DNA from 3 places in the Synechococcus sp. BS55D genome. Region 3 is predicted to be linked to each of the others. Evidence: predicted binding sites of a transcription regulator. Region 3 holds the regulator's gene; each other region holds the start of a gene.
What was found. Region 3 encodes NtcA, which controls nitrogen genes in cyanobacteria. Its sites were predicted from a motif close to GTANCNNNNGNTAC; they were not measured.
Positions count from the first base shown of each region.

Region 1: CWE16_RS04095 (DUF4278 domain-containing protein) is a predicted target of NtcA. The motif match lies at 1,766-1,779, and genes of this name have one in related genera.
Region 2: urtA (urea ABC transporter substrate-binding protein) is a predicted target of NtcA. The motif match lies at 1,465-1,478, and genes of this name have one in related genera.

Region 1 covers NZ_PHQT01000002.1:103,499-106,744, forward strand. The annotation lists gene CWE16_RS04075 (hypothetical protein) at 1-191, shown strand, start outside; gene CWE16_RS04080 (hypothetical protein) at 173-541, shown strand; gene CWE16_RS04085 (hypothetical protein) at 520-777, opposite strand; gene CWE16_RS12105 (hypothetical protein) at 932-1,102, shown strand; gene CWE16_RS04090 (hypothetical protein) at 1,093-1,320, shown strand; gene CWE16_RS04095 (DUF4278 domain-containing protein) at 1,493-1,669, opposite strand; gene CWE16_RS04100 (acetolactate decarboxylase) at 1,819-2,079, opposite strand; gene CWE16_RS04105 (DUF2256 domain-containing protein) at 2,132-2,302, shown strand; gene CWE16_RS04110 (TerB family tellurite resistance protein) at 2,289-3,246, opposite strand, start outside.
Region 2 covers NZ_PHQT01000001.1:208,268-211,513, forward strand. The annotation lists gene urtA (urea ABC transporter substrate-binding protein) at 103-1,395, opposite strand; gene ureG (urease accessory protein UreG) at 1,516-2,121, opposite strand; gene CWE16_RS01085 (urease accessory protein UreF) at 2,121-2,792, opposite strand; gene ureE (urease accessory protein UreE) at 2,789-3,246, opposite strand, start outside.
Region 3 covers NZ_PHQT01000001.1:667,817-671,062, forward strand. The annotation lists gene CWE16_RS03225 (DUF3084 domain-containing protein) at 1-1,013, opposite strand, end outside; gene ntcA (global nitrogen regulator NtcA) at 1,077-1,826, opposite strand; gene rph (ribonuclease PH) at 1,895-2,629, opposite strand; gene CWE16_RS03240 (cob(I)yrinic acid a,c-diamide adenosyltransferase) at 2,783-3,246, shown strand, end outside.

The DNA.
Region 1 (3,246 bases), on a different contig from region 3:
CGCTCACTGTGGTCTGTCTCCTGATTCCGCCCCTTTGGCCTCTGGCCTTTGGACTCAGTCTCTATCTGCTGTTTCCCCGCAGCACCCGCCGCATCGCCATGGCCGCAGGCTTGGGGCTCTCCCTGCTGCTGATTCTGTTGATCGGCCTCAGTGCAGGGCTTGTGATCTGGTTGTGCCTTCTTCTCTTCTGATGCTGCTGCTGGTGGTGGCATCCCGCGCTGGGTCCACTGTGATTCACAGGCCGCTCTGTGATGGCCCTCTGTTGGTGGGCCACTATTTTTCCGGTTCCAATGTGTTCTGTCTCTCCACCGAGTTGATCCACACCGAGGACCAGGTGGTGGAAACCATCAGCCATGAATTAGTTCATGTAGCTCAGGATTGCGCAGGCGGTGGCATTGCTTCTGACCGCTACGCCCTGCTGCTCTCCGAGGAGAAGCCCAGTGTGGAGGCAGCAGAACGGGAGGCCTATGCGTTGGAATCCGATCCTGAGCAGGTGATGGCGCTGGTGCGCCGTCATTGTTATGGCTCGTCGGCTGAGTAGCGGTTGGCCTCCGACTCGTTTCTGCCCAAGTTGCGGGCCATCGCCAGGGCATTGGATGAACTCTGCAACTGCTGGTTGAGGATCCAGTTGGTGGCAGCTTTTTGGGTTTGCCAGGCTTGGAGTAACTGTTTGGCGAGATCGCGCAGTTGCCCTGGGTCGGTGGTGGCATCGAGGGCGCGGTTGAACTGCTCCACATGAAAGAGTTGCTCGGTGGTGAACTGAATTCCCGACGACATGATCAGCCTCCTGAGGATGGCGTGAATGTATCGAGCAGGCACTGTGGAGCTGTAGCAATGGCCACCCAGACGGGTGAATGTCAGTGTTTCGGGTTGTTAATGCGCTCGCGCTTGTGCTGATTGACGGTCAGATTGAAAAAGTTGCTTGTTGTTCATGCGACTGACTTGGTCCCAGCATCTGCAGGCCGCTCGCACCCTGGAAACTTCCGGTCTCACTGAGCTTGGATCCAGTCTTTCCCTGATGGGAATGGCGTTGTTGATGTTGGCCGAAGACCTTCTTGATCAGGAGATGTGTCAGCAGGACGCCGGTCGTCCATGCCGCTGACTCCCGAGCTGCAGCAGCGTGTGGTCAGCTTCGTGCTCCGGGGTCTGCGAATCGGAGCCAGCACCGTGGCGATTCTTGAGCTTCTCCGCTCCGACTGGCGTGGGGGACTGGCGGCAAGTTTGGCCTGGCTTGCGTTTGTGCAGGTGGAGCGTCGCCGCCGACCGCTTGCGCAGGACGTCGATCAGATTCAGTCACAGATCGAGGGGCCGAATCGCTGAAGCAGCGCTTGTAGAGCCGCAGAGCTGCGGCAGAATCATCTGAGCAGAAGCTCGCTTCTGCTTGGTGAACCGGACGGCGGGCGTGAGACACCCGCCTTTTTTGTACCTGATCGTTGCCCACTAAAAAGGGCCCCGAAACGGAGCCCTTGATGATTGGCAGCGACTGGATGAATCAGACGCTGTAACGAACGCCGCGGTAGCGAAGCTCGGTGGGTTTCTGGGGCTTCTGGGCCGTGTGATGGGCGTCGATGTACTCAACGCCTCTGTAGGCCTTCGCCATCAGGCGCTGGGCTTCTTGCAGTGCTTCCGCTTTGCGGATGCGGTTGCGGGTGAGATCGAGGGTGTTCATGGTTGAACTCCACAGTGCCCGAGCCCCCGTTGCCTGGCGCGGAACGAACTGCAGCCCAAGATTGGGCTCAACGTGGTTGAAGCATAGCGACTGTCTGTAGCAATGGCTACTGATTTTTATTTTGGTTCAGCTCGTTACACAGTGCTTGTTCAGCTGTGTTTGCTTTCAGCGATGGCCAGGGCAGCAGCAGGATCGCTGCTGAGATCGGCCTTGAGGAATGCTGGCGTTTCAGGGAGAGCCAGATGCAGGGCATCTTCCCGATGCAGATCCACCTCGATCTGATCGCATTGCAGGTCCAGGACGTGGCCGGCGTGTTGCCGGTCATCGGTCAGTAGATGCAGGTGATACCCCGGCACGTTGATCGTGCGGGAACAGCTGGGGGTCCAGAACCCAACCAGGGTGCTGTTCATTGAGGTGTGGTGCTGGCTGATGATCTGCTAGCTACGAAATTCTCTATAGGCTGTGTCCCATCGAGCAGAGCGTCCCACCAAGATCTGCGCCGTATGTGGCCGACCCTTTCAGTGGCGGCGCAAGTGGAAGGATGTATGGGATGAGGTGCGCTACTGCTCAGAGCGGTGCCGCCGCGATCGCAATCGTCAGGACAAGAGCAGTTCAGAGCTCAATCCTGGCTAGAGGCACCACAGGTCTGCGGATACTCAGGATCACGGCCTCGAGCTGGGATGGCGAAGCGTTCTCGAACCGTCTCGAGAGGATCGGCGAAATGATCCCAGGGGTCGATGTCACGGATCAGATCGGTGTTCACATGACTGCCGTGCTCAAGTCCAGCAAAGACGCGATCAGGGTCTAGTTGGCCGAATTCACCAGGGATGAAAGGCGAGGCGCCGATCCCCAGCTCGAATTCCGCCATCGCAAACATCAGCACGTCGAAGGGATCGAGGCGCTCGAAGCCGGCCTGGAATCCCACCACGCCACCTTCCTCGGCTGCCGTGGTGCCGTATCCGCCCAGCACATGACAGCAATCATGACGGAACACGGGCGCTGGCGGTCCGCCCACATCCCCGGGGAAGCTGAACTGGTTGATGCGGATGAAGTCGGCATAGGCCTTGCCAAAGCTTCCGGAGGGGTAGTCGTTCAGGCTCTGGAATCGCTTCAGGGTCGACTCGTCGCGATGGCCGCTCAGCCCCTTCAGTGTTGCCGCGAGCATCGGCAGGCCACCATCGCGCAGGGTGGCTCGTGCGGCATCGCGCACGAAGCTTCGGCGTACCAGATCCAGGCGCACCAGGGCTTGCCGCTCGTGTATCACGTGCCGGTAGCTGATCACTGGAGCGGCATCAACCCGGAAGGCCTTGGCTGTGCGTTCCAGCAGCTCGAGGGCCTCGGGGCTGAGTTCTCCGTCGAACATTGCCACCAGGGTCATGCCGCGCAAAATGCGTTCCCGCCATTCCGGATCTGCATCAATGCTGGTGATGCCTGCCGCCATGGCCTCGGGCTCCAGGCTGGGGAGCGCGCTCAAGTCCAGGTTGCTGGCCATCAGCAGGTGATCGCGGATGCCCTCAATCGCCCTGAGGGCTCGAGTGGAAGGGGTGCCGTGCAGCCGAGCCACGGTCATCAGGCAG
Region 2 (3,246 bases), 460 kb from region 3:
GAAGTTGATGAAATGAGCGATCAGACAAACCACAGAAAGAGGAGCCCCAGATGGGACTCCTCCGGAAAGCATGCAGACCAGGGTTCGGCCTGAGTCAAGCGATCAGAGCTTGTACTTCTCGCCCTTGCTGGGATCACTCCAATCGCAGGCAAAGCCCTTCGAAGAAGGCTCAAATTGGTTCCAGGTCTGCGGATCGATCGGATTATCAGACTGCTCAACGATCTTGAACTGACCGTCAGCGGTGATCTGACCAATGCGCACAATCTGGGAGATGTGGTGATTGGGCCGCACCTCAATTGGACCCTGAGGAGCATCGAACTTGATACCAATCAGAGCCTCACGCACCTTGTCATCATCAAATGTGCCGGCCTTCTCAACGGCCTTCTTCCAGAGATAGACCATGTTGTAAGCCGACTCCTGAGGGTCAGCCACCACGCGGTTGTCACCATATTTGGCCTTGAAGTCGGCCGCAAATTTCTTCGATGCCGGTGTGTCGATCGACATCATGTAGTTCCAGGCGCCGTAATGGCCTTCGAGGAACTCAGGTCCAATCGTGCTGATCTCTTCTTCAGCGATCGAATAACTCATCACGTAGTAACCATTGGCAGGCGTGATGCCGGCGTCCTGGATCTGCTTGAAGAAGGCAACATTCTGGTCGCCATTGAGAGTGTTGATGATGACACCACCGTCAGGAAGAGCCTTTTTGATCTTGGCAATAATCGGAGCCACCTCGGTATTACCCAGAGGCAGATAGTCCTCACCAACAACCTTGCCACCGAGCGACTTCAGCTGCTCCTTGGTAATCGTGTTGGAGGTACGGGGGAAGACGTAGTCCGAACCCACGAGGAAGAAGGGCTTCCCTGCTGCAGGGGAATCCTTGAACATGAAATAGGTCGCCGGCTCAGACTGCTGGTTAGGAGTGGCACCGGTATAGAAGATGTTCTTAGAACACTCCTGACCTTCGTATTGAATCGGATAGAAAAGGAAGGCATTCTTCGATTCGTAGACCGGCAACATCGCCTTGCGGCTGGCGGAGGTCCAACCACCGAAGACAACGGGCACCTTGTCTTGATCGATCAGCTTTTTCGACTTCTCAGCGAAGGTGGGCCAATCCGAGGCTCCATCTTCGACGATGTACTCAATCTTGTATTTCTTGCCGTCGACCTCAACACCACCAGCAGCATTGATCTCATCAATGGCCATTTTCTCGGTATCCACGAGGGTGGACTCAGAGATGGCCATGGTGCCGGTCAGTGAGTGAAGGATGCCCACCTTCACCGTGTCGTCGAACTGAACATTGGAGGCCTGATCACCACCGCCACAGGCCGTGACTACCACGCCCAGCGAGGTCGCCGCCAGGCTGATCAGAATGCGTTTTGACAACGGTTGAGACATGGTGTGTTGACAGTGATAACTGTTGCGCTAGGCGCCATGAGACAGTCCCAGCCAGCCGGACTCCTTCCAGTAACACTCACTACCAATCGGACAGAAGAGGCCTGATATCGGAGCAAGCAATCACGAATTCGGTAGTTGTTGCAACACAAACGCCACCACCAAATCCAGCCCCTCACCGCTGTGCAGATTGGTAAAGCACCAGGGGCGATCGCCGCGCATGCGCAGGGTGTCGTGCTCCATCACGGCCAGGTCAGCCCCTACCAGAGGCGCCAGGTCGATCTTGTTGATCACCAGCAAATCCGAACGCGTGATCCCGGGGCCGCCCTTGCGCGGGATCTTGTCGCCTGCGGCCACGTCAATCACATAGATACAGAGATCAACCAGCTCCGGACTGAAGCTGGCCGCCAGATTGTCGCCGCCGCTCTCAACCAACACCAGATCTAGAGCTGGGAACTGAGCTTCCAACTCCGCCACCGCTGCCCTGTTGATGGAGCAGTCCTCCCGTATGGCCGTATGCGGACAGCCACCGGTCTCCACACCACGGATCCGTGACGGCTCTAAAGCTCCCGCGCGAGTTAAAAACTGAGCATCTTCCTGGGTGTAGATGTCATTGGTGACCACCGCCAACTGCAGTTGATCCCGCAGTCGCCGGCAAAGCGCCTCCACAAGAGCGGTTTTGCCGGACCCCACCGGCCCAGCCACACCAAGCCGCAACTTGCTCCCCATCAGCTTCGGAATAAACGGGAATACAACTCAGCATGGGACAGCTGCGCCAGCGATGCCCCCACGCCCGCTGACCACAAGGTCCGTGGATCAGCAGCGAGGAGCTCTTGGGCCTCGGCAGCGATCCGCGGCAACAGACGCTGCTGAAGCACCTGAGCCCTGGTCGGGCCCAAAGGCAACAGGCGCACGGCCGCACTGAGCTGATTGGCTACCCAGCTGTAGAGGTAGCCCTCCACCGTTTCAGCCTCCGACACCCCCAGCGACAGTGCCGCCCAAGCCCATGCCGCCGGCCAGGCCAGGGGGAGTGGTTCTGTCAGTGGATGACCCATGTCGGCCAACAGCTGCAGGAGAGACCCCCCCATCTGACGTTGTTGAGCTCGCACCTCCGCAGCTTCACGGGTGGCCAGCAGCCAACCATCCAGATCCAGCAAACGAAGTCGGGCCGACTGATCAGCGCCATTCACCCATCGGTCCAGGTCAGCCATCAGGGTGGCGAGGGCGGCAGCCTCCAACCGCAGGGATCCCCGCTCCAACTCGGCGATCAACCACTGCTCGAGACCAGCCTCACTCTTCAGCGCCCCGGCCTGGATCAAGACCTCTAACCCCTCCGAGTAACTGAACGCTCCCACCGGCAAAGCCGGGCTCACCAACTGGAGCAACGCCAGGGAGGTCATGGCGTTTCATGGCTGTGACGATGAGCATGGCTGTGACCACCCCCATAAGCGCCTCCCTCCGGAACAAACGGACGCTCACAGGCACTCACACGCAAGCCACGGCTCCGCAACATCGCCTCCAGCACCGAATCCGCCAGCAACAACAAGTCCCCGTCGTGGAGCTCGAGCGCCACATGGCGGTTGCCGAGGTGATACGCCGCCTGCAGGAGCTCCAAGACTGAATCCGCCTGCACCCGCAGCAACGGTTCCGGCGCCGCAATCACCACCACCTCCCAGCTCCGGGAACAATCCAACAAGCAATCACCGGGCTGAAGGGCACCCTCCCGCGGCAGCTGAAGCAAGAGAGCACGTCCACAGTGGCTTCGGCGGCGACCACGGAGCACCGTGCGTTCTTCGGCCGTGAGCGGCAATTGCAGGCGGCGGTCGGGCGGAAGATCTCCAACGGCCTCACCCA
Region 3 (3,246 bases):
CCCCGGCGCTGGACCTCCGCCAGGGCGGAGGCGAGCAGGAGGTTGAGCCGATTGCGTACGGCTTGTCCTTCAGTTTCCCGGCGTTCGAGGGAGGTGCGGGCCAGCACGTCGCCGGTTTTCACGATGCGGGTGTTTGGACGCGCTTCAGGGAAGGCATACACCACCTTTTCGCCCAGCAGAACATTCGCTGCCGAGCGCACATTCACCACCCAGGTGCCCGGTTGGCGAATGGTTTTTTCAAGTCGTTCGATGTCACTGCGCGGCACCAGCAGGATCTGTCGATCGGGTTTTACCCCAGGGAGGACCTGCTGGTAGGCCTGCAGGTTCGCTTCCCGCAGCAGCTGATCAATCACCTGTTTCGCCTGTCTGGGGTTGTCGAGTCGCATGGTGGCGGTGGCCAGGGGCTGGCCGCTGCTCAGCACCACGTTGCCCTGCCGCAGTGCGAGCACGTTTTTCTCGAGTTGGCGCAGCTCCGCCTCGCCGTTGCTGATGCGCTGCCGCACGCTGGCCAGCTCCGCTTCGGTGCGTCGGATTTCCGCATCCCGAGCCTGCACGTCGCGACTGAGGCGAGCCCGTTCTGCTTCCAGGCGTTCCCGCTGCTGGTTGAGGGGAACCAAGACTTGGCGCAAGGTCTCTGCCTTTGCTTTCGCTTCCGCAAGATCCCGTCGGGTGCGTTCCCGTTGCTCCTGAGCCTGCGCCAGTTCTCGGGTGGCTTCCTTCTGGGCTCTGCGGCTGCTCTTCAGGGCCGTGCGGCTGTCATTCAGCCGCTTCTGCAAGGCATCCAGTTCAAAGAGGCCCACGCGCAGCTGGCGGCTCACCAGCAGCATCAGCCCAAGGGACAGCGCTGAGATCAGGCTCCCTGTGAGCACCGTGATCAGCACGGCGGTGCGGCGGGGGCGCATGCCCAGCAGGCTGAGACGGGCCTTCCCGACCCTGGAGCCGAGTCGATCCCCCAGGGTGGCGAGCACGCCACCGAGCACAAGCAGGGAGAGGATCAGCAGCCAGCCGGTCACGAATTCAAGGGCGAGGGAAGGCGAGCTGAGGCCGTCCGGGCTCCATCTTCTCCCGTGACCCGCTCAGCTGAAGCGTTTCGCCAGGGCGATTGGATCGAGCACCGTGATTTTCTTGCGGTCGATCTCCACCAGACCAGAGTTGCGCAGATCCCCGAGCAGGCGCGTAATCGTGACCCGGGTGGAGCCGATGGCCTCGGCGATCGACTGGTGCGAGAGGCGCAGGTCAATGGTGATTCCCTTATCGCCAGGCACTCCGAAGTCACGGCAGAGCACCAACAGAAAACTCACTAGGCGGGACGACATGTCCCGATGGGTGAGGGTTTCGATCATGGTCTCGGTTTGCAGTATCCGGCTCGAGAGACCCTGCAGCAGGAGCAGGCCAACACCGGTATCGGCTTCAATCGCCTGGCGCACCGAGGCAGCTGGTGCCGTGACCATCTCCACGCGAGTGAATGCTACGGAGTGATAGAAGCGATCGGAGCGGTGGCCGGTCAGCAGGGACAGCACGCCGAACAAGCTGTTTTCCCTCAGCAAAGCCACGGTGATTTCCTCCCCGGACTCGTAGACCCTGGAGAGGCGAACCGCCCCGCGCCTGATCAGATAAACCCGTTCAGCGGGATCGCCGGGGAAGAAAATCGTCTTGCCGCGTTCCACCAGCTCCGTGCTCGCGCCTTCGAGATCACGGATCACTTCCAGCAGCGTGCGTGCGTTGGCTGCCGGAGCGTTCGCCAGGGTGACTCCTGCTCCGGCACTGGCCGTCACGGAGGCGGTCTGCGGTGAATATCGGCTGAAGCCGCGTGTGGCTCCGACCATGGCGGCTTTGCAGTTGGCAGGACGCTACGGATGGTCCTGGCTCCACCTTGTAGCAACCCACACGAAATTCAGCGTTGATTCAGGGCGCTGCGTTGGTGCTTCATTAACTCCGTCAGGCCTGGTTCGGCGAGGTCCAGGAGGCCGTTGAGGGCGCTGCGACTGAACGGAGCTCCCTCCGCTGTGCCCTGCAGCTCCAGCAGACGCCCTTCGCCGTCCATCACCACATTCAGGTCCACGTCGGCCCGGCTGTCCTCGCTGTAGTCCAAGTCGAGCAGGGGGGTTCCCTGCACTAAACCCACGGAGACGGCCGCCACCTGCTGGCGGACCGGTTGACGCGTGATGACCCCGTTCGTCAGGAGTTGGTTGCAGGCGTGCTGAAGCGCTATCCAGGCGCCGGTGATCGAGGCCGTGCGCGTGCCTGCATCGGCCTGGATCACATCGCAATCGATCAGCAACGTGTTTTCACCCAGAGCTTCCATGTCGAGGCAGGCCCTGAGGCTGCGGCCGATCAGGCGCTGGATCTCCTGGGTGCGACCCGAAAGTTTGAGCAGCTCCCGGTTTTGGCGTTCGGGAGTGGAACCAGGAAGCAGCCTGTATTCAGCACTAAGCCAGCCCTTGCCTTCCCCCTGACGCCAGCGCGGGACACCTTGTTCATGGCTGACACTGCAGAGCACGGCGGTGCGGCCCGTGCGCACGATCAGGGAGCTGATGGCAAAGCCCATTGGATCCCACTCGATCGCGAAGGGGCGCAGCGCGGCGGCATGGCGACCGTCGTGACGGAGTGGGGACTGGTGGCTGCTCATCAACCGCAGAAGCGCTGCCATTGAGCCTGACAGGGCGGCTGTCACCAGCGGGCGGGTCGCTCAAACACCATCAGTGGTGTGTCAGGGGCTTGTGAGCTGCGTCTCCGGCGCTAGATTTTGGTTCTGCCGGCATGCCGGCCGTGTGAGGAATCAATGACCGCCAGCCTGAGCTCCAGCCATCGCCCTACCGAGCCGCGCACTGCGGATCACCGGGCACTGGAGCGAGCGGGTCTACGGCCCTTGCCCCCTGTGCCGCCCCGGGCACCCCTCCATCTGGTGGCAGCCGAGGGTCAGCTGCAGGTGCATACCGCCCCCTACCGCGGCAGTTTTTCCAATGTGCTCAGTCAAGCGTTGCGTGCTGCCGGTCTGGGCAGTCGTGTGCTGGTGGTGCAGTTCCTGAAGGGAGGGGTCGACCAAGGTCCGGAGCGGCGTCTGACGCTCTGCGGTCGGCTCGGCTGGTTACGGCCTGCTGTCTCCACTTGCCTCGATGGGCCTGCCGCTGACCAGGGTCAGGCTGTGCAGGAGGCGGTGGAGGAGGTCTGGCAGGTCTGCCGACGTGAGCTGCTGGCTGGCAAGCTCGATCAGCTGGTGCTTGATGAGCTGGGGCTGGCCATTGC